DNA from 4 places in the Streptomyces sp. NPDC039609 genome. Region 4 is predicted to be linked to each of the others. Evidence: riboswitches for the same ligand, from Rfam matches in the RefSeq annotation. Region 4 holds a riboswitch; each other region holds the start of a gene.

The links. A riboswitch is a leader RNA that binds a small molecule or an ion and turns the genes downstream of it on or off. The one in region 4 is predicted to bind cyclic di-AMP.
Region 1: it holds a riboswitch for cyclic di-AMP, as region 4 does, so the genes downstream of both, ACZ561_RS38810 (transglycosylase family protein) here and ACZ561_RS33900 (M23 family metallopeptidase) in region 4, are expected to answer to the same signal.
Region 2: it holds a riboswitch for cyclic di-AMP, as region 4 does, so the genes downstream of both, ACZ561_RS25530 (M23 family metallopeptidase) here and ACZ561_RS33900 (M23 family metallopeptidase) in region 4, are expected to answer to the same signal.
Region 3: it holds a riboswitch for cyclic di-AMP, as region 4 does, so the genes downstream of both, ACZ561_RS13360 (M23 family metallopeptidase) here and ACZ561_RS33900 (M23 family metallopeptidase) in region 4, are expected to answer to the same signal.

What each region holds. Positions count from the first base shown of each region.
Region 1 is NZ_JBVIUJ010000022.1:61,279-68,334, forward strand. Features, by position in the region: gene eno (phosphopyruvate hydratase) at 1-1,125, opposite strand, end outside; gene ACZ561_RS38810 (transglycosylase family protein) at 1,476-2,165, opposite strand; cyclic di-AMP (ydaO/yuaA leader) riboswitch at 2,169-2,344, opposite strand; gene ACZ561_RS38815 (transglycosylase family protein) at 2,604-3,596, opposite strand; gene ACZ561_RS38820 (cytochrome P450 family protein) at 3,710-4,963, opposite strand; gene ACZ561_RS38825 (globin domain-containing protein) at 5,333-6,535, shown strand; gene ACZ561_RS38830 (nucleoside triphosphate pyrophosphohydrolase) at 6,539-7,056, opposite strand, start outside.
Region 2 is NZ_JBVIUJ010000008.1:375,930-382,985, forward strand. Features, by position in the region: gene ACZ561_RS25525 (GntR family transcriptional regulator) at 1-414, opposite strand, end outside; gene ACZ561_RS25530 (M23 family metallopeptidase) at 576-1,358, opposite strand; cyclic di-AMP (ydaO/yuaA leader) riboswitch at 1,372-1,537, opposite strand; gene ACZ561_RS25535 (M16 family metallopeptidase) at 1,741-3,108, opposite strand; gene ACZ561_RS25540 (M16 family metallopeptidase) at 3,135-4,481, opposite strand; gene ACZ561_RS25545 (DNA gyrase/topoisomerase IV subunit A) at 4,706-7,056, shown strand, end outside.
Region 3 is NZ_JBVIUJ010000004.1:249,834-256,889, forward strand. Features, by position in the region: gene ACZ561_RS13340 (aspartate aminotransferase family protein) at 1-285, shown strand, start outside; gene ACZ561_RS13345 (XRE family transcriptional regulator) at 361-990, shown strand; gene ACZ561_RS13350 (DUF6126 family protein) at 1,011-1,166, shown strand; gene ACZ561_RS13355 (tyrosine-protein phosphatase) at 1,176-1,988, opposite strand; cyclic di-AMP (ydaO/yuaA leader) riboswitch at 2,355-2,530, shown strand; gene ACZ561_RS13360 (M23 family metallopeptidase) at 2,533-3,504, shown strand; gene ACZ561_RS13365 (SGNH/GDSL hydrolase family protein) at 3,668-4,462, shown strand; gene ACZ561_RS13370 (STM4011 family radical SAM protein) at 4,449-5,303, opposite strand; gene ACZ561_RS13375 (STM4012 family radical SAM protein) at 5,317-6,648, opposite strand; gene ACZ561_RS13380 (STM4013/SEN3800 family hydrolase) at 6,645-7,056, opposite strand, start outside.
Region 4 is NZ_JBVIUJ010000015.1:17,106-24,161, reverse strand. Features, by position in the region: tRNA gene ACZ561_RS33930 (tRNA-Met) at 62-135, shown strand; gene ACZ561_RS33925 (MerR family transcriptional regulator) at 239-979, shown strand; gene ACZ561_RS33920 (hypothetical protein) at 1,067-1,447, shown strand; gene ACZ561_RS33915 (PLP-dependent cysteine synthase family protein) at 1,510-2,541, shown strand; gene ACZ561_RS33910 (MFS transporter) at 2,538-3,761, shown strand; gene ACZ561_RS33905 (PP2C family protein-serine/threonine phosphatase) at 3,927-5,093, shown strand; cyclic di-AMP (ydaO/yuaA leader) riboswitch at 5,306-5,453, shown strand; gene ACZ561_RS33900 (M23 family metallopeptidase) at 5,465-6,559, shown strand; gene ACZ561_RS33895 (PrsW family intramembrane metalloprotease) at 6,854-7,056, opposite strand, start outside.

The DNA.
Region 1 (7,056 bases), on a different contig from region 4:
GATGGTGACGTCCTCGGTCTCGCCGGAGCGGTGGGACATCATGCACTTGAAGCCGTTGCGCTGGGCCATCTCGACGGCGTCCAGGGTCTCGGTCAGCGAACCGATCTGGTTGACCTTGACGAGCAGGGCGTTGGCGGTGCCCTCCTCGATGCCGCGGGCCAGGCGCTCCGGGTTGGTGACGAACAGGTCGTCGCCGACGATCTGGACCTTGGAGCCCAGCTTGTCGGTGAGCACCTTCCAGCCGGCCCAGTCGTCCTCGAACAGCGGGTCCTCGATGGAGACCAGCGGGTACGAGGAGACGAGCTCCTCGTAGTACTCGGTCATCTCGGCGGCCGTGCGGGACTTGCCCTCGAACTCGTACGAGCCGTCCTTGTAGAACTCGGACGCGGCGACGTCGAGCGCCAGCGCGATGTCCTTGCCCGGGACGTAGCCCGCCTGCTTGATGGCCTCGAGGATGAGGTCGAGCGCCTCGCGGTTGGAGTCCAGGTTCGGGGCGAAGCCGCCCTCGTCGCCGAGGCCGGTGGACAGGCCCTTCGTCTTCAGGACGGCCTTGAGGGTGTGGTAGACCTCGGTGCCCCAGCGCAGGGCCTCGGAGAAGGACTCCGCGCCGATCGGCGCGATCATGAACTCCTGGATGTCCACGTTGGAGTCGGCGTGCGAGCCGCCGTTCAGGATGTTCATCATCGGAACGGGCAGCAGGTGCGCGTTCGGGCCGCCCAGGTAGCGGAAGAGCGGGAGGTCGGAGGCCTCGGACGCGGCGTGCGCGACGGCGAGGGAGACGCCGAGGATGGCGTTGGCGCCGAGCGAGGCCTTGTTGTCCGTGGCGTCCAGGTCGAACATGGCCTGGTCGATCAGGCGCTGCTCGGTGGCGTCGTAGCCGACGAGCTCCGGGCCGATCTGCTCGATCACGGCGAGGACGGCCTTCTCGACGCCCTTGCCCTGGTAGCGGTTCTTGTCTCCGTCACGGAGCTCAATGGCCTCGAACGCACCGGTGGAGGCACCGGACGGAACAGCAGCACGACCGGTGCTGCCGTCGTCGAGGCCGACCTCGACCTCGACCGTGGGGTTGCCTCGGGAGTCCAGGATTTCCCGGGCTACGACGACGTCGATGGACGGCACGAGCATCTCCTTCTGGGATGTGACGCTAGATGTGACGCTTGCTGTGCAGGGTCGCTTTGGCCTTGCGCCAAGAGCCTAACCGGCTCCGGGGCTCCGGCCCGCCCGGCGCCCGCCCCCTGGGACGAAAAAGGACCCGAGGGCAGGTATCTCGGGTCAAAACACCCCAGACCTACTCACCGGTAACGCGGGGAGAGGGCTACGGGAACCCCGCATCCGGGAACTCCGGCGCACGCGGAGCCGGGGAACGCGGAACCCCGGCCCGGCACACACGGGGGAGGGTGCGCCGGGCCGGGGTGGTCACCGCGGGAGGGTCGGAGGGGCCGCGTGAGCCGCCGGACTCACGCGAACCGCCGGGCTCACTTCAGGTGAAGCTGCTGGCCCGGGTGGATCAGGTCGGCGTCCTCGACGACGTCCTTGTTCAGCTCGAAGAGCTTCTCCCAGCCGCCCTCGACCTTCTGGGCGGCGGCGATCTTGCTCAGGGTGTCGCCGGCGACGACCTTGTACTCGCCGTCACCCTTCGCGACCTTCTTGCCGGTGGGGGTGGTGACGGTCTTCGCCTCGGCCTTCGGGGCGGTCCGCTGCTCGCTGCGGGTCGTCGGCTGCTCGGCCTTGCGCTCGGGGGCGGCCGGGGCGGCCTGGGCAGGCGCGCTCTCGGCGGCGCCGCCGGTGTACGCGGCGCTGGAGAGGCCCACGCCACAGCTCGGCCAGGCACCCTTGCCCTGGCCGGCCAGGACCTTCTCGGCGATCTGGATCTGCTGCGACTTCGAGGCCTGGTCGGCGGTGGCGGCGAACGCGGTGCCGCCGTAGGCGGCCCAGGTGGAGGCGGAGAACTGCAGGCCGCCGTAGTAGCCGTTGCCGGTGTTGATGGCCCAGTTGCCACCGGACTCGCACTGGGCGACGACGTCCCACTCGGAGGCGGTCGCGGCCGAGGCGGACCCGGCGGTCATGAGCGGCGCGGCGACGGCGACACCGGCGATGCCGGCGAGGGCGACGGCGCGGGTGGCCTTGGAGGCACGACGGTGTTTGCCCTTGGCGGAAAACAGCATGGGGAATCTCCTCACCGACGCCTGCGAGGTGAGCTGTCGGGTTCGGGCCATGTGAGTTGCCCGGCCGCGCGACCTGGCGCGCGGCTTCACCCCGAGCCGCATCCTCGGCCGTCTGTCTCAACGGCCGGGGGCGGCACTTACCTTGGGTCCCCCGCTCCTGCCTTCGGCGCATGACGCGACGACTGTTCCCATCGGCCGACGGCAGGATTCGGCGTATCGGTCGACGGGGCCCGCGGTGGCGAGCGGTGCTGACCGTAGACACAGACCTCTCCGAAGTTCAAAGAGGCCCATTGGGGAAATATCGCCCGTACCCACTTCGGGACGAAGGGTGTTTACGCAGGTGAGAGGTGACGGAAGCAAACTTTGCGGACGCGATATGCCAGTTGAGGCAAAGAGACCCATGTCTCAGTTGCACAGAACCGGACATACGACCCCGAACTACCCCTTCGACGGGAGGAGATCGATCGTCAGGTCGAGGCTCTGGCCAGGGACGATGAGGTCGGGATCGGCACCCACCGTCGAGCGGTTGGCGTCATAGAGGGCGCCCCAGCCGCCCGGCAGTTCGTTCTCCCGCGCAATGTCGGTCAGATTGTCGCCCGGCTTGACGGTGTATTCGCCCGAGTTGCCCTTGGTGTCCGTAACGCCCGTGGAGTCCTTGGGATCCTTGACATCCTCGACGCCCGCTACGTCCGCACTGTCCGACTCCTCCCCATTCCCGCCCGGGGTCGCCTCACCTGTCGGCTCATCAGCCGGAGCGTCCGTCGGTGCGGCATGTCGACCGTTTTCGCCGCTCTTGCCCGGATTGACCGTCTCCTCCGGGGCCGCGTCACCGCGGTGCTTACCGGTGCCCGGAGTCGCCGGTGCGGAGGGCGTGACGGAGGTCTCGGGAATGGCGGTCGGGCCCGACGTCGAGGGCTCGGTGGTCCCGGGGGCGGCGGTCTCGGGGGCGGTGGCCCCGGGGGTGGCCGGAAGGCCCGCCGTCCGGTTCGACTCCTCGACGGGGCCCGTGGGCTCCTCCGGAGTGACCGCAGGCCCCGGGTCGACGCCGGGCGCGGCGCCGTCGTTCGTCAGTCCGGCGATCGGGGCGCAGGTGGCCCACTGCGTGGAGCCGGCGGCGAGCGCCTTGTCCGCCACCGCGATCTGCTGGGCACGGCTCGCGAGGTCCGCACTGGTCGCGTACGACAGACCGCCGTACGTCTCCCAGGTCTCCTGCGTGAACTGCAGTCCGCCATAGAGGCCGTTGCCGAAGTGTGCGCTCCACAGGCCGCCCGTCTCGCACTCGGCCACCCGGTCCCAGGTGGCGGCGTCGGCGGCCGAGGCGGAGCCCGCGGCGAGCAGCGGCATCGCCAGCGCGGATCCGGTCACGCCTGCGGCGACGACTATGGCGGGGGCCTGGCGGGGTCTGCGGTGTCGTCCGTTCCCGGAGCGCATGCGGAGAGCCTTTCGCGTGACTGCTGAGATGACGGTGAACGTAGCGGCATTCGAACGTCAGTAACAAGTCGATGCAGCGGAGATCACGTAAAAGTCACAGTCTTGACGGATCGTCAGTCACCCAAAGGGGAGAACTCGACCGGAAGCGTGCGCAATCCCCGCATGATGAGCCCTCCGCGCCACCGCAGATCGGCCGGATCCGCGGCAAGTCGCAGGTCTGGCAGGCGAGTCAGCAAGGTCGAGAGCGCGATCTGCCCTTCGAGCCGGGCGAGCGGTGCGCCGATGCAGTAGTGGATGCCGTGCCCGTAGCCGAGGTGCTGGTTGTCGCGCCGGGACAGATCGAGCGTGTCCGGCTCGTCGAAGCGCGCCGGGTCGCGGTCGGCGGCGGCCAGCACGACGAGGACCGGGTCGCCCGCCGGGATCTCCTGCCCGCCGATGGTCAGCGGCTCCATGGCGTACCGCCAGGTCGCCAGCTCCACCGGCCCGTCAAAGCGCAGCAGCTCCTCGACACCGGTCTCCAGGAGTCCCCGCTCCCCCGCCGCGAGCGAGGCCTGGAGCCGCTCGCGCTCGCCCGGGTTGCGCAGCAGGGCGTACACCCCGTTGCCGACCAGGTTGACCGTGGTCTCGAACCCCGCGAAGAGAAGGATGAAGGCCATGGCGGCGGCCTCGTTCTCGGTGAGGTGCTCGCCATGGTCGGACGCCTTGATGAGCCCCGAGATCAGATCGTCGCCCGGGTCGAGCCGCTTGCGGTGGATCAGCTCCGCCAGATAGCCACGCATCTTCTTGACCGACCGCGCCACCCCGCCGCGCGGCCCTCCGCCGTGCCGGATCATCATCCCGGCCCAGTCCCGGAAGTCGTCCTGGTCCTCGCGCGGAACGCCGAGCAGGTCGCAGATCGCGTAGATGGGCAGCGGGAACGCGAACTCGTGGATGAGGTCCGCCTCGCCCTTCGCCGCGAACGAGTCGATCAGCCGGTCCGTCAGCTCCTGCACCCGCGGTGCGAACTCGGCGACCCGGCGCGGCGTGAACGCCTTCGAGACCAGTCGGCGCAGCCGGGTGTGGTCGGGCGGGTCGATGTTGAGCAGATGCGTCATCAGCTCGGCCTTGCGCTCCCCCGGGATCCCCGTCTTCCCCTTGGCGTGCGCGGGCTCGTCGTGGTGCGCCGGGTTCTTCGACAGACGCTGGTCGGCGAGGGCCTGCCGGGCGTCCGCGTACCGCGTCACCAGCCAGGCCTCGACCCCGCTGGGCAGCTTCGCCCGATGGACGGGAGCGTGCTCGCGCAGCCAGGCGTAGGCAGGGTACGGATCGGTCGCGAACTCCCAGGTGAAGAGCTCGGGGGCGGGGGGTTCGGCGGGGGGCGTGCTCACCCTGAGACGGTACAAGGTCGCCACTACCCCGGCCCGCCGGAGGCCGGGGGCCCGTGGTCGGCAGCGGAGGCCGGGAGCTGGGGCCCGTGGTCGGCGGCGGAGGCCCGGGGAGCCGGGGGCCCGTGGTCGGTGGCGGGGGTCCGGGGAGCCGGCGGGCCCGTGGTCGGCGGCGGAGGCCCGGGGAGCCGGGGGCCCGTGGTCGGCGGCGGAGGCCCGGGGAGCCGGGGGCCCGTGGTCGGTGGCGGGGGTCCGGGGAGCCGGCGGGCCCGTGGTCCCGTGCGGGTGCGCGAGAACCGGCGGCCGGGGCGACCGTCACGTGTCCTTGCGTCCACGGTCGAGATCCGCCGGGCACCCCCTAGATTCTCCGGAGTGGATGCCCAGTTGCTCAGGAGCACGTTCGCCGTCGTCGAGAGACGGGCCGAACACGCCGTCGCGTTCTTCTACTCCCATCTCTTCTGGAACAACCCGGGCGTCCGCGAGCTCTTCCCCGAGGACATGCGCCCGCAGCGCGACCGGCTCTTCGCCGCGCTCACCCATGTGGTGACCCATCTGGAGGACCCCGCGCTTCCGCGCTACCTCGCCCATCTGGGCCGCGACCACCGCAAGTTCCTGGCGACGCCCGCCCTCTACGCCGCCGTCGGGGCCAGCGTGACCGCCGCGTTCGCGCACACCGCCGGGGCCGCCTGGACCGTCGAGGCCGAGAAGGCGTGGACCGAGGCGTACGGGTACGTCGCCGACCTGATGATGCGGGGCGCAGAGGCGGCGGCGGAGGACGGGGAGCCGGCCTGGTGGGACGCCGTCGTGGCGCGCCACGAGCGGCTCGGCGAGGACCTGGCGGTGCTGACGCTGCGCCCGCGCCGGCCCTTCACGTATCTGCCCGGGCAGTACGCGGGCGTCAGCTCGCTGCGGGTCCCCCGGGTGTGGCGGACGTACTCCCTGGCCAACGCGGCCCGGGCGGACGGCACCGTGGATCTGCACATCAGCCGGATCCCGGGCGGCGCGATGAGCACCGCGCTCGTCGACGAGGTGCGCGAGGGCGAGCCGCTGCGGCTGAGCGCGCCCGGCGGCGCGCTGATCTCACGGACGGCGCCGGACACGCCCCGGACCTACATCGCGGCAGGCACCGGCTGGGCGCCGGTCAAAGCGCTCCTCGAGGAGGTGGCCGGGGGTCCCGAGGGGACCGAGGCCCGGCTCTTCCTGGTCGCCCGGGCCAAGGAGTATCTGTACGGGCGGGAGGACGTCGCGCGCCTGAAGGAGCGGATACCCGGGCTGAACGTCACGTACATAGCCTCCGCGCCTGACCACCCGCGCGACCAGGCGACCGAGCGGCTGATCCACGCGCTGTACGCCTGCGGCAACTGGCCTTCCCACGACGTGTACCTCGCGGGCCCGCCCGGCTTCCTCGCCGAGACCCTGCCCGTCCTGGAGCACCTCGGCGCGGCCCGGCTCCACCACGACCACCTGCCGGCCGCGGGTCTCCGCCCCCGCCCGGCCTCCACCGCCGAGTGGCTCATCGAGCCCCCGGAACCCTTCTGGCACAACCCCGAGGCCCGCGCTCCCCGCCGGCCCTGAGGCTCAGACGGTCGGGACGCCCTCCGCCGCGCGGATCGTGTCGCGGTAGGCGCGGGCCGCGGCCCGCAGAGCCGCCTCCGGGTCGACGCCGGAGGCCTCCGCGCGGGCGGCCAGGGCGAGCAGCTCGTAGCCGATGCCCTCGCCCGTCGGCAGGGCCACGTCCAGGCCGGCCGTGCGTACCCGGCCCGCCAGCTTCGCGGCGAGCGCGAGTCCGGGCTGCCCCAGCGGCACCCCGTCGGTCACCGACGCGCGCTGCTTCTCGATCGCCTTCGTGCGCAGCCAGTGCGCCTTGACCTCCTCCGGCGTCTCGGCCGTCGCGTCGCCGAAGACGTGCGGGTGCCGGTGGATCAGCTTCTCCACGATCGTCCCGGCCACGTCGTCGACGGAGAACGGCTCCTCCTCGTGGTCCTCGGCGATCCGGGCGTGGAAGACGACCTGGAGGAGGACGTCCCCGAGCTCCTCGCGCAGCTCGTCGCGGTCGCCGTCCTCGATCGCCTCGACGAGTTCGTACGCCTCCTCGA
Region 2 (7,056 bases), on a different contig from region 4:
GGAGGCCTGTGCCAGCGTCTCGTGGAACCAGCTGCCGAGCGAGCGCAGATCTTCACCCTGGCCGCGCCTGGCCCGCTCCTGCCCCAGCCTGACCAGGCCCCGCAGCACCTTGAGATGGGCGTCGGTGCGGCGCTGCGCGGCGCGGGCGGCACCCAGCGGCTCGAGCAGTGACCGGACGTCCAGAAGATCCGCCGCCTCCTGCTCGGTGGGTTCGGCGACATGGGCGCCCGCGTGCCGGCGGCTGATCACGAAGCCCTCGGACTCCAGGGTGCGCAGCGCCTCGCGGACGGGGACGCGGGAGACCCCGTAGCGGCGGGCCAACTGCTCCTCGGTCAGCCGGCTGCCGCACGGGAGGACCCCGGAAACGATGTCGTCCCGAATCGCCGTGCATACCGACTGCGCGGGAATGCGCATCTTCGACCTCCGCCTTGATCCGCGCGAAACCGGTTCGTCGGCGACTCTATTGCAGCGGGACGGAATTTCCGAAGGCGATCCGGGAACATGGATATCTTTTGGCCAGCGAAAAGCCCCGGCTCAGGACGAGCCGGGGCTTTTCTGACGCTGTTCCGTGGCCGTCAGACGTTCACGCCGCGGGCGCGCAGATACGCGACCGGGTTGATGTCGGAGCCGTACTCGGCGGTGGTGCGCGCCTCGAAGTGGAGGTGCGGGCCGGTCGAGTTGCCGGTCGAGCCCGAGAGGCCTATCCGCTGGCCCGGGGTGACGGTCTGGCCGACCGAGACACTGATGGACGACAGGTGACCGTACTGGGTGTACGTGCCGTCGTTCATCCGGATGACGATGTTGTTGCCGTACGCGCCGCCCCAGCCGGCCTCGACGACGGTGCCGGAGCCGACGGAGACGACCCGGCTGCCGGAGGCGGCCCGGAAGTCGACGCCGGAGTGGCTGCCGGAGGACCAGAGCGCGCCACCGGCCTGGTAGCTGGTGGTCACGTACGAACCGGCGACGGGGAGCTGGAAGGAGTTCAGACGCTTGCGCTCGGCCTCGCGGGCGGCGCGCTCCTTGGCCTCGCGGATCTCCTTGGCGCGGGCCTCGGCCTTGCGCTTCGCCTCCGCCTTCGCCCGGGCCTCGGCCTTGGCCCGCTCGACGGCCTCGGCGGCCTCGCGCTCCTGGGCGGCGGCCTGGGCGTCGATCGTGGCCGCGAGGGTGTCGGCGGCGACGATCTGGGTCAGGCCGGTGTCCTCGAAGGAGGGGGCGTCCGCGTCGGCGGCGAGCGCCGGCGAGGCGAGGGTTCCGATGACGCCGGTGGTGGCGATGGTCGCGACGCCGGCGATGCCCGCGCTGCGGCGCGCCAGACGGCTCGGACCACGATGCTTCCCGGTGGCACGGGTGAACGCCATGTAGTGGCTGATCCTTTCCTTCCTTCTCGCCTACCGGGTTAGCTGACGGGTTCGGAGCAGGAAGGTCTCCTACGGGCCCCTCCGCACGGGTGCGAAGGCGTCCGATTCACCCCAGGGACTTCGTGTGGGTCCCCGGCTCCCCAGGCTCGCGCCTGACGGGGACTCGGCGATGACTGTCCGATGCCACGGGCTCGCGGCGGGTGCAACTGGCGAACAGCCGGACCGACGCTAAGCGGACTGTCTTTCAATCAGCAAACAGACACGCCCGTTTGTAAGACATGCCACAGGGCATACGCCCACCCATTCCCTCAATACGGACAAAGGGGAGGACCCCGCCATACCGTGATAACGGGGTCCTCGAAGTGGCGCGGGGTTGCCTCAATCAGCCGGTGACGACGGTCACTTCGCCGATGCCGAGGGCACGCACCGGCTCCTCGATCTGCGCCGCGTCACCGACGAGCACGGTGACAAGACGGTCCACCGGGAAGGCGTTCACGACCGCCGCGGTCGCCTCCACCGTGCCGGTCTCGGCCAGGCGGGCGTACAACTGCGCCTGGAAATCGTCCGGAAGGTGCTGCTCGACCTGGTCGGCGAGCGTCCCGGCGACGGAGGCGGCCGTCTCGTACTTCAGCGGCGCCACCCCCACCAGGTTCTGCACGGCCACATCGCGCTCGGCGTCCGTCAGCCCCCCGGCGGCGAGGGTGCGCAGCACCTTCCACAGGTCGTCAAGTGCCGGTCCGGTGTTGGGGGTGTCGACGGAGCCGCTGATGGCGAGCATCGAGGCGCCGTGGCCCTCACCGTCGGACCGCAGCACCTGGCCGAAGGCACGGACGCCGTACGTGTAGCCCTTCTCCTCGCGCAGGACGCGGTCCAGGCGGGAGGTGAGGGTGCCACCGAGGCAGTACGTGCCGAGGACCTGGGCCGGCCAGACACGGTCGTGCCGGTCGGCGCCGACGCGGCCGATGAGCAGCTGGGTCTGGACGGCGCCCGGCCGGTCGACGATGACCACCCGGCCGGTGTCGTCGGCCGTGATCGGAGGCATGGGGCGCGGCTCGGCCGTGTTCCCCGTCCACGCGCCCAGCGACTCGGCGAGGACCTTGTCCAGGTCCACGTCGGTCAGGTCGCCGACGACGACGGCCGTGGCCGTGGAGGGCCGCATGTATGCCTCGAAGAAGGCACGGACGGCCGCGGCGTCGATCGCCGCCACCGTCTCCTCGGTGCCCTGGCGCGGCCGCGACATGCGCGACGTGGCCGGGAACAGCTCCTTGGAGAGCTGCTTGGCCGCCCGGCGGGCCGGGTTGGCCGTCTCGTGCGGGATCTCGTCGAGCCGGTTGCGCACCAGGCGCTCGACCTCGGTGTCGAGGAAGGCCGGCGCGATCAGCGCTTCGGCGAGCAGGCCGAGCGCCTTCGGCAGCCGGGAGACGGGGACCTCCAGGGAGACCCGTACGCCCGGGTGGTCGGCGTGCGCGTCGAGCGTGGCGCCGCAGCGCTCCAGCTCGGCGGCGAACTCCTCGGCGGAGTGCTTGTCCGTGCCCTCGGAGAGGGCGCGGGCCATGATCGTGGCCACGCCGTCCAGGCCCTCGGGCTCGGCGTCCAGCGGGGCGTCGAGGAAGATCTCGACGGCCACCACCTGCTGGCCGGGGCGGTGGCAGCGCAGCACCGTCAGGCCGTTGTCCAGCGCTCCGCGGTCCGGTGCCGGGAAGGCCCAGGGCTTGGCGGTGCCCGGCTCCGGCTGCGGGTGGAACGTCATGCTCGTCAAAGACGCGGCAGCGTCGGTCACTGGTCCGCTCCCTCTTCCTCGTCGCTGTCGCTCTGTTCGGTACCGGTCGGCTCGTAGACGAGCACCGCGCGGTTGTCCGGGCGCAGCCGGGCCTTGGCAACCGCCTGCACCTCCTCCGCGGTGACGTCCAGGACCCGGTGCACGGCGGTGAGGGCGAGCTGCGGGTCGCCGAACAGGACCGCGAAGCGGCACAGTTCGTCGGCCCGGCCCGCGACCGTGCCGAGCCGGTCCAGCCACTCGCGCTCCAACTGGGCCTGGGCGCGCTCCATCTCCTCGGGCGTCGGGCCCTCGGCGGCGAACCGGGCCAGCTCCTCGTCGACGGCGGTCTCGATCTCGGGCACCTCGACACCGCCGGACGTCTTGACGTCCAGCCAGCCCAGCGACGGCGCGCCGGCCAGCCGGAGCAGGCCGAAGCCGGCCGCCACCGCCGTGCGGTCGCGGCGGACCAGGCGGTTGTGGAGCCGCGAGGACTCGCCGCCACCGAGGACGGTCAGGGCCAGGTCGGCGGCGTCGCACTCGCGCGTGCCGTCGTGCGGGAGCCGGTAGGCGGCCATCAGCGCGCGGGCCGGGACCTCCTCCTCGACGACCTCGCGCAGCTGCTCGCCGATGGTGTCCGGCAGGGTGCCGTCGCGCGGCGGCAGCTTGCCGTCGTGGGACGGGATCGAGCCGAAGTACTTCTCGATCCAGGCCAGGGTCTGCGCGGGGTCGATGTCGCCGACGACCGAGAGCACCGCGTTGTTCGGCGCGTAGTACGTGCGGAAGAAGGACCGCGCGTCCTCGAGGGTGGCCGCGTCCAGGTCGGCCATGGAGCCGATCGGCGTGTGGTGGTACGGGTGGCCCTCGGGGTACGCGAGGGCGGTGAGCTTCTCGAAGGCCGTGCCGTAGGGCACGTTGTCGTACCGCTGGCGGCGCTCGTTCTTGACGACGTCCCGCTGGTTCTCCATGGACTCGTCGTCCAGGGCCGCGAGCAGCGAGCCCATGCGGTCCGCCTCCAGCCAGAGCGCCAGCTCCAGCTGGTGGGTGGGCATGGTCTCGAAGTAGTTGGTGCGCTCGAAGCTCGTCGTGCCGTTGAGCGAGCCGCCCGCGCCCTGCACCAGCTCGAAGTGGCCGTTGCCGTGGACCTGCTTCGAGCCCTGGAACATCAGGTGCTCGAAGAGGTGGGCGAGGCCGGTACGGCCCGCGACCTCGTGGCGCGAGCCGACGTCGTACCAGAGGCAGACCGCGGCGACCGGGGTCAGGTGGTCCTCGGAGAGCACCACCCGCAGGCCGTTGGCCAGCCGGTGCTCGGTCGCTGTCAGGCCGCCGGAGCCGGCCTCTGCCGTGGCCGTGTGACCCATGGGCATGTACGTCCCTTCGATCGCGATATGGAAAAGTCCTGCCACCCTATGCAAGCGCACTGACACCTGGCGAAGTTCCCGCAGGTTCGAGGCGTCCCTCTTCCGGGTCGCAGGGGCGTCGCGGACGGCTGACGGCGGGCCGTACCCGGGTCGCGGTCGGCGTTGTCGGTGGGACGGTCCACAATGGTCCGCGTCAGATCAACCTTGTTGGTGAAGGAGCCGCAGCCGCGATGGCCCGCCGCAGCACGAAGACACCGCCGCCGGAAGACGCGTTCGAGGAGAGGATCCTCGACATCGACGTCGTCGACGAGATGCAGGGCTCCTTCCTCGAGTACGCGTACTCGGTGATCTACTCCCGCGCGCTGCCCGACGCCCGGGACGGCATGAAGCCGGTGCAGCGCCGCATCGTCTACCAGATGAACGAGATGGGCCTGCGCCCCGACCGCGGCTATGTGAAGTGCGCGCGCGTCGTCGGCGAGGTCATGGGCAAGCTGCACCCCCACGGCGACGCGTCGATCTACGACGCGATGGTCCGCATGGCGCAGCCCTTCTCCATGCGGCTCCCCCTCGTCGACGGCCACGGCAACTTCGGCTCCCTGGGCAACGACGACCCGCCGGCCGCCATGCGGTACACCGAGTCGAAGATGGCCGCCGCGGCGCTGATGATGACCGAGTCGATCGACGAGGACACCGTCGACTTCTCGCCGAACTACGACGGCCAGGAGCGGGAGCCCGTCGCGCTCCCCGCGGCCTACCCGAACCTGCTGGTCAACGGCGCGTCCGGAATCGCCGTCGGCATGGCGACGAACATGCCGCCGCACAACCTGGGCGAGGTCATCGCGGCCGCCCGGCACCTGATCCGGCACCCGAACGCGGACCTCGAGGCGCTGATGCGCTTCGTGCCCGGCCCCGACCTCCCCACGGGCGGCCGGATCGTCGGCCTGTCCGGCATCAAGGACGCGTACGAGAACGGCCGAGGCACGTTCAAGATCCGCGCCACGACGACGGTGGAGACCGTGACGGCCCGCCGCAAGGGCATCGTCGTCACCGAGCTGCCCTTCACGGTCGGCCCGGAGAAGGTCATCTCCAAGATCAAGGATCTGGTCGGCTCCAAGAAGCTGCAGGGCATCGCTGACGTCAAGGACCTCACGGACCGTGCCCACGGTCTGCGCCTGGTCATCGAGGTCAAGAACGGCTTCGTGCCGGAGGCGGTCCTGGAGCAGCTCTACAAGCTGACGCCGATGGAGGAGTCCTTCGGCATCAACAACGTGGCGCTGGTCGACGGCCAGCCGCTCACGCTTGGCCTCAAGGAGCTCCTCGAGGTCTATCTCGACCACCGCTTCGACGTGGTGCGCCGCCGCTCCGAGTTCCGCCGCAGCAAGAAGCGCGACCGGCTGCACCTGGTCGAGGGTCTGCTCGTCGCGCTGCTCGACATCGACGAGGTCATCCGCCTCATCCGCTCCAGCGAGAACTCGGCGCAGGCCAAGGAGCGCCTGATCGAGCGCTTCTCGCTGAGCGAGGTCCAGACGCAGTACATCCTGGACACCCCCCTGCGCCGGCTCACCAAGTTCGACCGGATCGAGCTGGAGACCGAGCGCGACCGGCTCAACGGCGAGATCGACGAGCTGACCGGAATCCTGGATTCCGACAACGAGCTGCGCAAGCTGGTCTCGGCCGAACTGGCCGCGGTGGCGAAGAAGTTCGGCACCGACCGGCGTACGGTCCTGCTGGAGTCGGCGGGCGCGCCGGTCGCCGCCGCTTCCCTCGAGGTCGCGGACGACCCCTGCCGGGTCCTGCTGTCCTCGACGGGCCTCCTGGCCCGTACGGCGACGGAGGAGATCCCGGCCGCCGCGGAGGGCAAGCGTGCCAAGCACGACGTGATCGTCTCCGTGGTTCCGGCGACGCAGCGCGGCGACGTCGGCGCGGTGACCTCCGCCGGACGGCTGCTGCGGATCGCGGTGATCGACCTGCCGCAGCTGCCGAACACGGCCGCCGCGCCGAACCTGGCGGGCGGGGCGCCGCTGGCGGAGTTCCTCACGCTGGAGGACGACGAGACGGTGGTCTGTCTGACCACGCTCGACGAGTCCTCGCCGGGCCTTGCGCTCGGCACCCTGCAGGGCGTCGTGAAGCGCGTGGTGCCGGACTATCCGACGAACAAGGACGAGTTGGAGGTCATCACCCTCAAGGACGGTGACCGGATCGTCGGCGCGACCGAGCTGCGCACGGGCGAGGAGGACCTGGTCTTCATCACGTCCGACGCCCAGCTCCTGCGCTACCAGGCGTCGCAGGTGCGGCCCCAGGGTCGCCCCGCGGGCGGCATGGCGGGCATCAAGCTGACCGCGGGCGCCGAGGTGATCTCGTTCACGGCGGTGGACCCGGCGGCGGACGGGGTGGTGTTCACGGTCGCGGGTTCCACGGGCACGCTGGACGACTCGGCCGGTACGTCGGCGAAGCTGACGCCGTTCGACCAGTACCCCCGCAAGGGCCGCGCGACGGGCGGCGTGCGCTGCCAGCGCTTCCTGAAGGGCGAGGACGTGCTCATCCTCGCCTGGGCGGGCGCGACCCCGGCGTTCGCCGCTCA
Region 3 (7,056 bases), on a different contig from region 4:
TCGCTCGGGCTGCGCAGCCGGTGGACGATGCTGCAGGCGGCCCGCAAGGGGCTCTTCGCCCAGATGGTCGTCGTCCCGCTGCTCCAGCGGCACCGGATCCTCACCCAGGTCTCGGGAGACCATCTGGAGGTGATCAAACTGATCCCGCCGCTGATCATCGACGAGGAGGACGTGGACCGCTTCGTGACCGCCTTCACGGCCGTGATGGACGACGCCCATGGGGGCGGCGGACTGATGTGGGACTTCGGGAAGACGCTGGTCAAGCAGGCGGTGGCACAGCGCTGATCTTCGGTCTCGGGAGACTTTTGCCTCCGAGGCAAGAAAGTTGCCTCAGAGGAAAGATCCTGGCGGAATGGGGGCATGGAGCACCTCCCCGGGGAGCGGTCCCCGGACCCCGCCGCACCCGATGTCCTGCCGGACGTCGCGCCCCAGCTGCGCGCCCTGCGCCGACGCCGAGGGCTGACCCTGGAGGCCGCCGCCCAGCGGGCCGGTCTCTCCCCGGCCCATCTCTCCCGGCTGGAGACCGGCCGCCGGCAGCCCTCGCTGCCCATGCTGCTCGCCCTCGCCCGCATCTACGGTACGACGGTCGCCGAGCTCCTGGGTGAGGTTCCGCCCGAGCGTGATCCGGTCGTCAGGGCGGGCCGGTCCGAGCCCGTCGAGGCCGACGGCTGGATCTACCGCCAGGCCGGTGGCCCCGGCCGCGCGATGCAGGCGCTCCGGGTCCACGTGCCGTACGCCACCCGGACCGACATCGTGCGCGTCCACCCCGGGGAGGAGTGGCTCCACGTCCTCGAAGGGCAGGTGCGCCTCGCACTCGGCGACACCGTGCACGTACTCGACCCGGGGGACAGCGCGCACTTCGACTCGCTCACCCCGCACCGCATCGGCGCCGCCGGCCGCGGCGGGGCCGAGCTGCTCTTCGTCCACACGCTGATGCAGAGCCCCGCCGCCGAGCTGTGCCTCGGCGACGGAACTCCGCATCCGCGCTGAGCCCTTCGGAAGGGGCCGATATGTCCGACAAGTCCGTACCCGTCACCGGCGAAGAGCGCGACGGGGGCAAGTTCCCCAAGGGTCTGGTGCTCCGGCTCTTCGCCTATCTGGTGGCCGGGCACCTCTTCGCCGGGTTCCTCTACCTGCTGTTCATGCTCGGCGGGCAGAACCAGTAGAGGACGGGGTCACGCCTCGACGACGAGCCGCTCGCGCAGCCGCTCCCGCGTCTCGGGGGCGAGCTCGAGGCCGTCCGTGAGGTAGCTCTCGACCGTGCCCCAGGTCTGCTCGATCGTCTCGAACGCTGCCCGCAGGTACTCGACGCGCGCGTCGAAGAGCGGGCTGAGCAGCTCCATCACCTCGGGCGACATGGCGTCCGCGGCGGTGGAGCTGCGGCGCACCTTGTACCGGCGGTGCGGGTCGTTCGACTTCACGTAGTCGGCCTCGATCGCCTCGCGCTCGACACCCACCGCGAGCAGCGAGATGGCGATCGACAGGCCCGCGCGGTCCTTGCCGGCCGCGCAGTGCATCAGCGCCGGAACGCTGTCCTCGGCCATCGCGTGCAGGATGCGGCTGTGCTCCGCGATCCGCTCGACAATCATCTTCCGGTACGAATCGGACATTCGGGCGGCTGCCTTGCCGTCACCCAGGATGGCGCGGAGCTGCTCCAGCTCGCCCGTGCTGACCAGCTTCCAGAACTCCTTGCCGTCGGCCGGGTCATTGAGCGGTATGTTCACATTTCGTACACCCGGAAGTTCGACGTCCGGGCCCTCGACCTTCCGGTCCGCCTGGTTGCGGAAGTCGAAGATCGTGTGCAGCCCGAGGGTGGAGAGGAAGGCCGCGTCCTCCTCGGTGGCGTGCGCGAGGTGGCCGCTGCGGAAGAGTCGTCCGAATCGCACCGATCCGCCGCGCATGGTCGGCAGGCCGCCCACGTCCCGGAAGTTGCGCACCCCGGTGAGCTCGGGTTCGGTCGACGGGACCTGCGGCAGCTGCTGCGTCACGAGTGCTCCTGAAGGTTGACTGATCGAGATCGGTTCCAGGGGCAATCATCCCGGGTGGGGGCGGCTCCGCATACCCCCGGGGTATGGGAATGGGTGTTCTGTCCGAATTGGGCCCTTAGGTATAACGCGCCCTGGTAATAGGGGAGATGGGTTCCGGTGCGTGAGCAGCGTCATAAAAGTGACGGACCGTGCCTGATCGTTCCGGACAATCTCCCTGCCGGAAAAGGGAATCGGCGCTCCGCCCTCCACGGAGGGTGACCGGAATTCGGCCTGAATATCCCGGCCCTGAATGCGGGAGAAAAACGGTGGCTTGTTCGCGCCGACTCCGCTCGTCTACGGTCACCGTCAATCCGGTCGGACCGCCGAATCCTGCCACCGCCCGGAATCCGCACCCATCCACGTACGGCAGGAGCGGGGGACCCAGGTAAGTACGCCGAACCGGATCGATCCGGACGGCTTGGGGTTAAGTCGCGTGAGAACGCGGCCGGACATCTCCAGTCCGAACCCGACAGCTCACCTCGCAGGCGACGGAGAGGAATTCGCCATGCCCGCAAAGGGTAAGCACCGCCGTCCCAAGGTCAACCCGATCACGCGCGGATTCGTCGCCGCCGGCACCGGTGGCGCCGTCGTCGCCCTGCCGCTCCTCGGTGCGACCGGAGCCCACGCCGCCGACAAGGGCGCCCCGACCGTGACGCCCGAGCAGGCCGTCGCCGCCGTCGCCGCCGCTCCCGCGAAGGCCCCCGCCGCCGACAAGACCGCCAAGCCGAAGACGTACTCCGTCGTCCGCGGCGACTACCTGTCGAAGATCGCCTCCGAGCACCACCTGGCGGGCGGCTGGAAGAAGCTCTACGAGGACAACCGCCAGGTCGTGGGCGGGAACCCCTCGCTGATCCTTCCCGGCATGAAGCTCACCCTCGGCGCCAAGTCGACGGCGACCCCGCCCGCGCCCAAGGCCGCCCCGAAGACCGCCCCGAAGGCCGCACCCAAGGCGGAGAAGTCCTCCACCGGTTCGGCCGAGCGCAGCTCGCGCAGCGCCGACCGCGGCACGGTCGAGTCCACCCAGGCCTCGACCTCCACCCCGGCGCCGTCCGCTCCCGCCAAGGCCGCTTCCTCCGGCTGGGTCGCCCCGGTCAGCGGCGGCGTCTCCACCCCGTACCGCGCCTCCGGTGCCATGTGGTCCTCCGGCTACCACACCGGTGTCGACTTCATCGCCTCCTCCGGCACCTCGGTCAAGGCCGTCGGTGCGGGCACCGTCTACTCCGCGGGCAACAGCGGCTCGTACGGCAACGAGGTCGTCATCCAGCACGCCGACGGCACGTTCTCGCAGTACGCCCACCTCTCCTCGCTGGGCGTCTCCGCCGGCCAGACCGTCACGGGCGGCCAGGAGATCGGTCTCTCCGGTTCGACCGGCAACTCCACCGGTCCGCACCTGCACTTCGAGATCCGCACCGGACCGAGCTACGGCTCGGACATCGACCCGCTGGCGTACCTGCGCTCGCACGGCGTCAGCATCTGACGTACACCCGGCACCCGAAGGGGCCCGGCACCTGTGTGCCGGGCCCCTTCGCGTTCCCCCGTATTCCGGCTTGGCGGAATCTTGACCGGTGGCGTATCTCACCCGGCGTCAACCCCTCCTTACGGTCGCGTAGGTCACACCCATAAGGGAAAGATGAGCTCCCGTGGCAGACGATTCGAGATCAAGAGACATGGACGTATTCGGGTCGTACGCGGCGATCGGTGACAGCTTCACCGAGGGCGTCGGAGACCCCGGGCCAGATGGGAAGTACGTCGGCTGGGCGGACCGCTTCGCGGTGCTGCTCGCCGACCAGCTGCCGGAGCACGACGCATTCCGTTACGCCAACCTGGCCGTACGCGGCCGCCTCCTCGACCAGATCGTGGAGGAGCAGGTCCCCAGGGCGAAGGAGCTCGCCCCCGACCTCGTGACCTTCTGCGCGGGGGGCAACGACATCATCCGCCCGGGTACCGACCCGGACGATGTCGCGGAGCGCTTCGAGCGCGCCGTCGCGGATCTGACCTCGGCCGTGGGCACGGTCATGGTGACGACCGGCTTCGACACCCGCGACGTACCCGTGCTGCGCCATCTGCGCGGCAAGATCGCCACCTACACGGCTCATGTCCGGGCCGTCGCCGACCGCTACGACTGCCCGGTCCTGGACCTGTGGTCGCTCAAGTCGGTGCAGGACAGGCGGGCTTGGGACGACGACCGGCTGCACCTCTCGCCCGAGGGTCACACCCGGGTCGCGCTGCGCGCCGCCCAGGTCCTCGGCATGGAGGTGCCGGCGGACCCGGACCAGGCGTGGCCGCCGCTGCCGCCGCGGAACACCCTGGACGTGCGCCGCGACGACATCAACTGGGCCAGGGAGTACCTCGTGCCGTGGATCGGCAGGCGGCTGCGGGGTGAGAGCTCGGGGGACCACGTGGAGGCCAAGCGCCCGGACCTCATGCCCCTCTGAGCGTGGCGGGGATCCGTTCCAGGACGCCTCCGGCGAACACGTCGTACAGCGGCAGCGTCTCCAGATGGACGTAGCCGATGTGGCAGTCGCAGACGGCGAGGGGGCAGGCGCGGGGCCGCAGGGCGGCGCGGTACGAACCGTCGTACAGGTTGCCGAGCTCGGCCTTCACGAAGTGGCAGCGTCGCACCGTCCCGTCACCGTCCACCGAGATCACCGACTCGCCGGTCCGGCAGGGGAGACCGGCCGAGGGGTGCGGACGGCGGCTGTACGGGAAGAGGGGGTCGAGGGCGGTCCAGCCATCGGCCTCCTCTTCGGTGTAGGTGTGCCCCTCGGCGGCGTTCACCCAGAGGTACACCTCGGGCGGGAGATCGTCCCGGAGCCGCCGAGCGTGCTCCCGGTGCTCCGGCAGGCCGACGATCCCGACGCTGAAACGCGTGCCCCGGGCGGCCAGTTCGCGGCACTTGGCGAGAAAGCGGTCGTACGGTGTCTGCCCCGGGTGGTAGGTGCACCAGAGCGCGAGGGTCTCGGGGTCGGCCTCGGCCAGCCAGTCGGTGCGGCAGCTCAGATTCGTCTGGATCGCCACCCGCTCGATGTGGGGGAGGCGCGACAGCTCGGTGAGCGTGCGCCGGTACCAGGACCTGACCAGGCCCTCGCCCCACGGGGTGAAGAGAATCCTCAGCCGGTCGCCGGTCTGCGCGGCCGCCCAGGCGGAGAAGCGCTCCAGCGCGGCGCGGTCGGCACGCAGCTGCTCGCGGCTGTCACGGCGCTTGGCGAAGGGGCAGTAGGGGCAGTCGTAGTCGCAGGAGGCGAGCGGGCCCCGGTAGAGGATCGTCAGGTCCATGCCGTCACCTCCGCTACTTCGGCTCGTAGGCGGCCATCGCCGCCCGGACGGCCGGCGAGAACAGCGCGGGACCGAGCGCGTCCGAGTGGGCCAGGCCCTCGGGCGAGAGCCGCAACAGCCCGGCCGGGGCCGTCGGATCCAGCCAGCCGAGCTTCTCGAACCGGCCCAGTTCGGCCGGGAAGTCCGCGAACGGCGAGGTGCCGAACCGCTCGTCGTAGTCGACCGCCGACATGCCCCGGGCCTGCAGGAGCGACTGGAGCAGATGGCGTCGGCGCGCCTCGTCCGCCTCGACCCACCGGCCCACCTGGGCGCGGGTGAAGTCCCGCGTCCCGGTGTAGAAGTCGATGATCGAGCGAACCTCCCTCATGTCGACGGCGTAGTCGAAGGAGTAGTGCAGCGAGGAGGTGTACGAGCGCGCCCCGCAGCCCAGGCCGATCATCCCGTCCGTCTGGCAGGCGTAGTCGTCCGCGCCCTGCGGCGGGGCGTCCGCGCGCCGGAACATCCGCATCGATTCCTGCTGGTACCCCCGCGCCAGCAGATGGTCCCGGCCGTGGCGGTACAGCCGCAGCCGCTGCTCGTCCCACTCCCGGTCCGCGGTGGGCGAGAGTCGGCCGAGGCCGGTGAGCGGGCGGATGTAGAGGGGATAGAGATACAGCTCCTCGGGCGCCCAGGCGAGCGCCGCGTCGAGGGAACGGGTCCAGGACTCCTCGGTCTGGCCGTCGATGCCGTAGATGAGGTCGATGTTCAGTACGGGGACGCCGGTGTCCCGGATGCGGGCGAGCGCGGCCTCGACATCGGCGCGGCGCTGCGGCCGCACGGCGGCGCGGGCCTCGGCCTCGACGAAGCTCTGCACTCCGATGCTGAGCCGGGTGGCGCCCCGGTCGGCCAGGACCGCCAGCCGGTCGGCGGTGGCCGTCGAGGGGGAGGTCTCCACGGAGAGCGGGACGGCCCGCAGATCCGCACCCATCCGCTTCTCCGCGATGTCGCAGAGCCGCTCCAGCTCGCCGGCGGTGAGGAAGGTGGGGGTGCCCCCGCCGAAGGCGGCCGTGGCGAAACGGACCGGTCCGGCGTCGCCGAGCGCCTCCCTCACGGCTGTCGCCTGTCGGTCGAGCGCGTCGAGATAGCGGCTGGTCAGCTCGTCCGGGGCGCCGATCCGGGTGAAGAGGTTGCAGAAGCCGCAGCGGACCTCGCAGAACGGTATGTGCGCATAGAGGGAGAGCGTGTCCTTCGGCTCGTCCGCCCACAGCGCCGCGAGGGAGGGCGCGGGGTCGGGGAGCGGCCGGTACGCCGTCTTGTGCGGGTAGGCGTAGACATAGCTCTCGTACGGACGCGGGGCATCGCTCATGCGACCGCCTCCCGCTCCGGGCCGTCCAGGAAGAAGTGGGCGTACGGCACGGTCCAGACGACCTCGTGGCCGAGGCGGTGACCGGTGAAGCCGTCCTCCCCGTATGCCGTGCCGTGGTCGGAGCAGACGATCGCGAAGCAGTTCCGGCGGCTGCTCATGGCGGCGAAGAGCCGGCCGATGTGCCGGTCGACGTACTCCAGCGCCGCCGCGTGCGAGGCCCGGGTGTCACCGGACTCCCGGGTGGCACCGGGCAGATGGAACCAGTTGGGCTGGTGCAGGGCTGCGACGTTGACGAAGAGGAAGAGGCGCTGCTCGTGCGGGAGCGCGGCGACGATCTCCTCGGCCCGGGTCACCTGGGACTCGAAGGAGGTGGGGGAGGCGACGCCGAAGTCGGGCTCCCAGTGGCTC
Region 4 (7,056 bases):
GCCGTGCCGGGAAAACCGATTAGGGGATCGGCCCACCATGCCGTAAGGTCATATTCACCGACGCGGGGTGGAGCAGCTCGGTAGCTCGCTGGGCTCATAACCCAGAGGTCGCAGGTTCAAATCCTGTCCCCGCTACTCAGTAGCAAACGAAGGCCCGGATCCACTGGATCCGGGCCTTCGTCGTGTTGCCACCCCTCACGCTTGACCTTTACGCAACGTCAAGATTTAGCGTTTCCCCATGGAGTGGTCGATCCAGGAGATCGCCAAGAAGGCAGGCACCACCAGCCGCACTCTCCGGCACTACGGAGAGCGCGGACTGCTGGAGCCGAGCCGGATCGGCGCCAACGGTTACCGGTACTACGACCAGGCGGCGCTCGTGCAGCTGCAGCGCATCCTGCTGCTGCGCGAGCTCGGGCTCTCGCTGCCCGCCATCGCCGAGGTCCTGGAGGGTCAGCGGGACACGCCCGCGGCTCTGCGCACCCATCTGCTCCTCCTCGAACAGGAGCGGGAGCGGATCGGGCGGCAGATCGAGGCGGTGCGGACCACTCTCCACAAGACGGAGAACGGAGAGGAACTCATGGCGGAAGAAGTGTTCGACGGATTCGATCACACGCAGTACGAGGCGGAGGTCACCGAGCGCTGGGGCCGCGACGCGTACGAGAAGGGCGACCGCTGGTGGCGCTCGCTCAGCGCCGAGCAGAAGCAGGCGTTCGTGGACGAGCAGGCCGGCATCGCCCGCGACTTCGGGCGGGCGGCGCGGGAGGGTCTCGCCGCCGACAGCGACGAGGTCCAGGCGATCGCACGGCGCCAGGTCGCGTGGCTGACGACGACCACGACGCCGACGAAGGAGTACGTGATCGGCCTCGGCCGGATGTACGTCGACGACCCGCGCTTCGGCCGGAACTACGACAAGCACGGCGAGGGCACCGCGCTCCTCGTCCGCGACGCGATGAAGGTCTACGCGGAGCGGAACCTGTAGGGGCGTCGCGCCCGAAGTAAACGGTGTCCGAAACCGGGCACGCCTCTTTGCGGCTGTGCACCGCCGCACCGTAGTGTCACGCGCACCATGCGTGACGAGACAGTGATCGACGTACGACGGCGGGCGCCCGCCGTCCTCGTCCTGCTCGCGCTCCTCGCCCTGCTGGTGAGCGTCTGCCACGGGACGCAGGGGCATCATCCGCTCGCCGTCCCGGACGACACCACCACCGTCACCGCCCCCGCCCTGCCGCACGGCTGCGAGCGCCCCGGGGAGACGTGGTCCTTCGACCTCCATCTGCCCGCCCAGACGGTCCCGCAGCCCGCTGCGTCCGATGCGGGCGGAGCCGTACTCCTCGCCGACGACGAGGCCTTCCCCGCCGATCCGCGGGCGCGCTGCGTCCGTGACCGGGCGGGACCCGGCCCCGAGCCGGGCCGGCTGCTGATCGCCCTCGGAGTGGACCGGAACTGAGCCGGGTCGCACGACACGACCAGGCTCCCTTTCGGCGTACCCACTTCAAGGACGTACTCCTGATGAACAACCTGCTGCCCGGAAGTCCTCTCTCCGTCGCCGCGCAGACCGTCGGCAACACCCCCGTGCTGTGGATGGACGACGGCTACTGGGCCAAGCTCGAAGGCTTCAACTTCGGCGGTATCAAGGACCGCGCCGCCCTCCACATGGTCGAACAGGCCCGCCGCCGCGGAGAGCTGCGGCCCGGCGCGCCCGTCGTCGAGTCGACCTCCGGCACCCTCGGCCTCGGCCTCGCGCTGGCCGGAGTGCTGCACGGCCACCCCGTCCATGTCGTCACCGACCCCGGTCTCGAGCCGATCGTCGAGCGGATGCTCGTCGCCCACGGCGCCACCGTCCATGTCGTTCCGGAGCCGAGCCCGCGGGGCGGCTGGCAGCAGGCGCGGATGGACCGGGTGGCGGAGCTGCTCGCGGCCCTCGACGGGGCGTGGTGGCCGAACCAGTACGGCAACCCCGACAACCCCGAGGCGTACGGCGGGCTCGCGGCGGAGCTCTCCGCGCAGCTCGACCGGATCGACGTCCTGGTCTGCGCGGTGGGGACGGGCGGGCACTCCGCGGGCATCTCCCGCGCGCTGCGCGCCACGTCCAGCCCCGCCCTGGAGCTGGTCGGAGTGGACAGCGTCCACTCCACCGTCTTCGGCCTCCCGGCCGGTGAGCGGCTGATGCGCGGGCTCGGCTCCTCCATCCATCCCGGCAACGTCGACCACGCTGCCTTCGACGAGATCCACTGGGTCGGTCCGGCCGACGCGGTCCGGGCGGCCAGGCGTCTGGCGTCGCGTCAGTTCGCCACCGGCGGCTGGAGCGTGGGCGCGGTGGCGCTCGTCGCCGGATGGCTGGCCCGCACCCGCCCGCGCGGGACACGGATCGCGGCCGTCTTCCCCGACGGGCCCCAGCGCTACTTCGACACGGTCTTCAGCGACGAGTTCTGCGCGGCGCACGGGCTGCTCGACGCCCCGACGCGCGAGGAGCCGGCGGCGTACGAGGGTGATGCCCGGGTCGACGGCTGGACCCGCCGGGTCCTGGAGCGGGTCCGATGAGCACCGAGGCCTCGGCCCCCGCCAAGGGCGGGATCTGGCGTCAGAGCCGTACGTTCGAGCCCGCGGTACGGCTGCTCTTTCTCAACCAGCTGACCATCAACCTCGGCTTCTACATGTTGATGCCGTACCTCGCCGCTCATCTCGCCGGCGGTCTCGGGATGGCGGCCTGGGCCGTCGGGCTCGTCCTCGGCGTACGGAACCTCTCCCAGCAGGGCATGTTCCTGGTCGGCGGGGCGCTCGCCGACCGGCTCGGCTTCAAGCCGCTGATCGTCGCGGGCTGCGCGCTGCGGACGGCGGGATTCGGGGCGCTCGCGTTCGCCCAGTCGCTGCCGGTGCTGGTCGCCGCCTCGGTGGCGACGGGCCTGGCGGGAGCGCTGTTCAATCCGGCCGTGCGGGCGTATCTCGCGGCGGAGGCGGGGGAGCGACGCGTGGAGGCGTTCGCGCTGTTCAACACGTACTACCAGGCGGGGATCCTGCTCGGGCCGCTGGTGGGGGTGGCGCTGACGGGGGTGTCGTTCCGGCTGACATGCGTGGTGGCGGCGGTGCTGTTCGCCGTACTGACGCTGGTACAGCTGCGGCACCTTCCGGTACGGGGGAAGCCGGCGGAGGCGGTCGAGGAGCGGGGCCAGTTCCGTACGGTGCTGACCAACCGCACCTTCTGGCTCTTCTCGCTGGCGATGACCGGCTCGTACGTCCTGTCCTTCCAGGTCTACCTGGCGCTGCCGCTCGCGGCGGACGGCACGGCGGCGACGACCGCGCTCTTCGTCGTCTCCGCGCTCGTCGCGCTGGCCGGCCAGCTGCGGATCACGGCCTGGTGCGCGCGCCGGCTGAGCCGTGAGCGGTGTCTGGTCCTCGGCCTTGTGCTGATGGGCGCGGCCTTCCTGCCGCCCGTGGCCGTGCCGGGCCTCGGGGGGTTGCTGCTGTGCGCGGCGGCCCTGGCGGTCGCGAACGCGGTGCTGTACCCGTACGAGATGGACACGGTCGTCGCGCTCTCGGGCGGGCGGTGGGTGGCCACGCACTACGGGCTCTACAACACCGTCTGCGGGATCGGGATCACGCTCGGGAACCTGGGGACGGGCGCGCTGCTCGATGTGACCGGGTGGTCGGCGACGCCGTGGCTGGTGCTGTGCGGGGTCGGCTTGGCGTGCGCGGGCGCGGTGGGGGTCCTGGGGCGCGGCGGACGGCTGAGCGCGGACGGGGTCCCGGACGCTCGGGGGTAGGGGTCGGGGGCGCGCGGAGGTGAAGGGCGGGGGCGTAGGGGTGAGCGGCTGAGGAGGTGTCACCCACTCGGCCGAGCGGGGGTCGCCGCGCGGCGCGGCTCCCGCCACCCTGGGGTGGGCGCGGTACCGTCCGTCGCCGTGTACGGACCGGGCAGGAGAGCACAGGTGGGGCAGGGGCAGCGAGGCGCGGGCGGCGACGTGAACGGGCGTCCGCGGCCGCGAGCCGAGCAGGCCCGGCGGTTCATCCGAGCCCTGCCCCCGCTCGTCATCCTCGGTGGTGTCGTCTTCGACCTCTCCACCCCGCCCTCGTACACGGCGGCCCCGATGTTCTCGGCCGCTCCGCTCATCGCGGCTCCGTTCTTCTCGATGCTGACGACCCTGCTCACCGGCATCGCCGCGATCCTCGCCGGCATCGGTCTGCACCTCTACAACCACACGGCCTCCGAAGTTCCCTCCCTCACCGAGACATTCACCGTCGCCACCGTCGTCGCCCTCGCCCTGCTCATCAACCGGGTCGTCCTGCGCAGCGGCGAGCGGCTCGCCTCGGCCCGGGTGATCGCGGCGACCGCCCAGAAGGCGGTCCTGCCGACGCCGGCCGAGCGGATCGGCGGCCTTCAGGTGGCGGCTCGTTACGAGGCCGCGCAGGCGGACGCGTTCATCGGCGGCGATCTGTTCGCCGTCCAGGACACTCCGTACGGGGTGCGGCTCGTGGTCGGTGACGTACGGGGCAAGGGGCTGGACGCGGTCGAGGCGGTCGCCATCGTGATCGGGGCCTTCCGGGAGGCTGCCGAGCAGGAGGCGACCCTCGAGGGCGTCGCGCAGCGGCTGGAGCGGGCGCTGGCCCGGGAGGGCACGCGGCGCTCCAGTCTCGACGCCTTCGAGGGGTTCACCACGGCCGTCCTGGCCGAGATCCCGCGCGTGGACGGGCACGTACGGGTGGTGAACCGCGGTCACCCCGAGCCGCTGCTGCTGCACGCGGACGGGGGCCTGGAGCTGCTGGCGCCGAGCGAGCCGGCGCTGCCGCTCGGCATGGGCGAGTTGGCCGCCTGGCCAGACAGGGCGGACGAGAGCCCGTACCCGCCCGGCGCGACGCTGCTCTTCTACACCGACGGCCTGTCCGAGGCGCGCGACGCCAAGGGCACCTTCTACGATCCGGCCGAGCGGCTCGCCGGCCGGATCTTCCCGGGTCCCGAGGAGCTGCTGGACGCGCTCGTCGACGACGTCCGCCGCTACACGGGCGGCGGCTCCACGGACGACATGGCGCTGCTCGCCGTGAGCCGTCCGACGACGGGGCAGCCGGAGCGGCGGCGGACGATGCCGGTGGTGCCGTGACCATCCGTAGTGGAGAGGTACCGCTGAGATAACAACTGACACACTGTCAGTTTCAACTCCTGCAGGCGGGGGTCAACTGAAGCGGGGTCAAATCGGGCTGTACTGACTCAATCCCTTGAATGATCACTCGGAACAGCTTGGAATCCGGCCCTCCTGTCTATTAACGTTCGATAACGCAGCGCGGTCGTCCCAGCCGTCGCAAGAGACGGCACCGTGCGCACGCGCCGAATCCTGAAAAGGAACCGGGGAACCACCACTTGGGGTGAATCGGGCACCGTCGCATCCGTGCGACACCGCCCGTAGGAGACCTTCCTGCTCCGAACCCGTCAGCTAACCCGGTAGGCGAGAAGGAAGGAAAGGAGTACGCCTCCGTGGCGTCCAACACCCCTGCCCCCGAAGACACCTTCGACGGGTTCCAAGCGTTCGGTGCGCCGGGCGCCGCCGGTACGGACGACGCCACGACGTGGGGGGAGTGGAACCCCACCGAGGACTCCCTTCGCCAGCAGGCCCGCTCCGGTGGCCGCCACCGGGTCGTGAAGCAGCGCTCCGCCTTCGCCCGCTCCTCCACCGTCCTCGGCGTCGGTGTCATCGCGGCCGTCGGCGCTGGTGGCATGGCCACCGCCAAGGACAAGCCCCCGGTCTCCATATCGCTCCCGGACCTGAACCTCCCGGACGCCTCCGAACTGCCGGGCGTCGGCGAACTCATCTCCGACGAGGACGGCGCCGACGGTACGGGTTCCGGGACGAACAACCCGCAGCCGCTCACCGCCTCCCTCACCCTCTCGGCCGACAGCGCCGAGAAGACCGACGGCGGTTCCGCGTCCGAGTCCACCGCCGACGCCGGCGAGGCGCTGCGCGCCCGCATCCTCCAGCAGGCCGAGCAGCAGCAGGCCTCCGCCGACGCGGCCGAGAAGGCCGAGGCGGAGAAGCAGGCGGCGGAGAAGGCAGCGGCCGAGGCGGCGGCGAAGGCTTCCGCGGCAGAGAAGGCCGCCGCCGAGGCGAAGAAGAAGGCGGAGGCGGAGGCAGCGGCCAAGGCCGAGGCGGAGCGGCTGGCCAAGCTCGCCGCCAGCTACTCCCTGCCCACGTCCTCGTACACCCTCACCTCCACCTACGGCCAGTCCGGCTCCATGTGGTCCTCCGGCTACCACACGGGCCTCGACTTCGCGGCGCCCACCGGCACGCCGGTCAAGGCGGTCCACGGCGGCACCATCAAGTCGGCGGGCTGGTCCGGCTCGTACGGCTACCGGATCGTCCTGGAGCTGGAGGACGGCTCGGAGGTCTGGTACGCGCACCTGTCCTCGATGACGGTGAGCGTGGGCCAGTCGGTGGGTACGGGCGACACGATCGGCCGCGTCGGCGCGACCGGCAACGTGACCGGCCCGCACCTGCACCTGGAGGTCCACACCGCGGGCGGCGACGGAATCGACCCGGCGGCCTGGCTGCGGGACAAGGGCCTGTCGGTCTGATCCGGCCGGGAATCCGAGGCCGCTGAGGCCGTCGAGTCTTCGACGCGCCCCCACGCTCGCGTGGGGGCGCGTCCCTCGTTGCGCGCCCCGCGACTCCGGCGGTCCTGCGGCACCCGCCGCGACTTCGGCGGTCCTGGCGGCCCCCCCCGCGACTCCGGCGGTCCTGCGGCACCCCCCGCGCCTTCGGCGGCCCCCCGACGTCGGGCGTGCCGGAACACCGCGTCACCCCCGCGGTGCCGTCGGCGTCCGGCCACGCTCGACCTGCGGCTGACCGACCCGGAGGCGCCCCGCGAACTAGCTCCGGTACGGGTTGTAGCCGCCGTAGTCGAGGTACTGGGGCGGCGCCCAGACCTGGCCCGTCGCCCGCGCGGCATAGGTCAGGGCGGGGGATGCGACCGCCTTGCGCTGCCAGAGGTGGTGGAGCAGCTCCTGCTCGCGGGCGAGGAAGTCCGGAGCGCCCGCGCCGCGCTGGGCGCGGTGGCGCAGGAAGGCGAGGG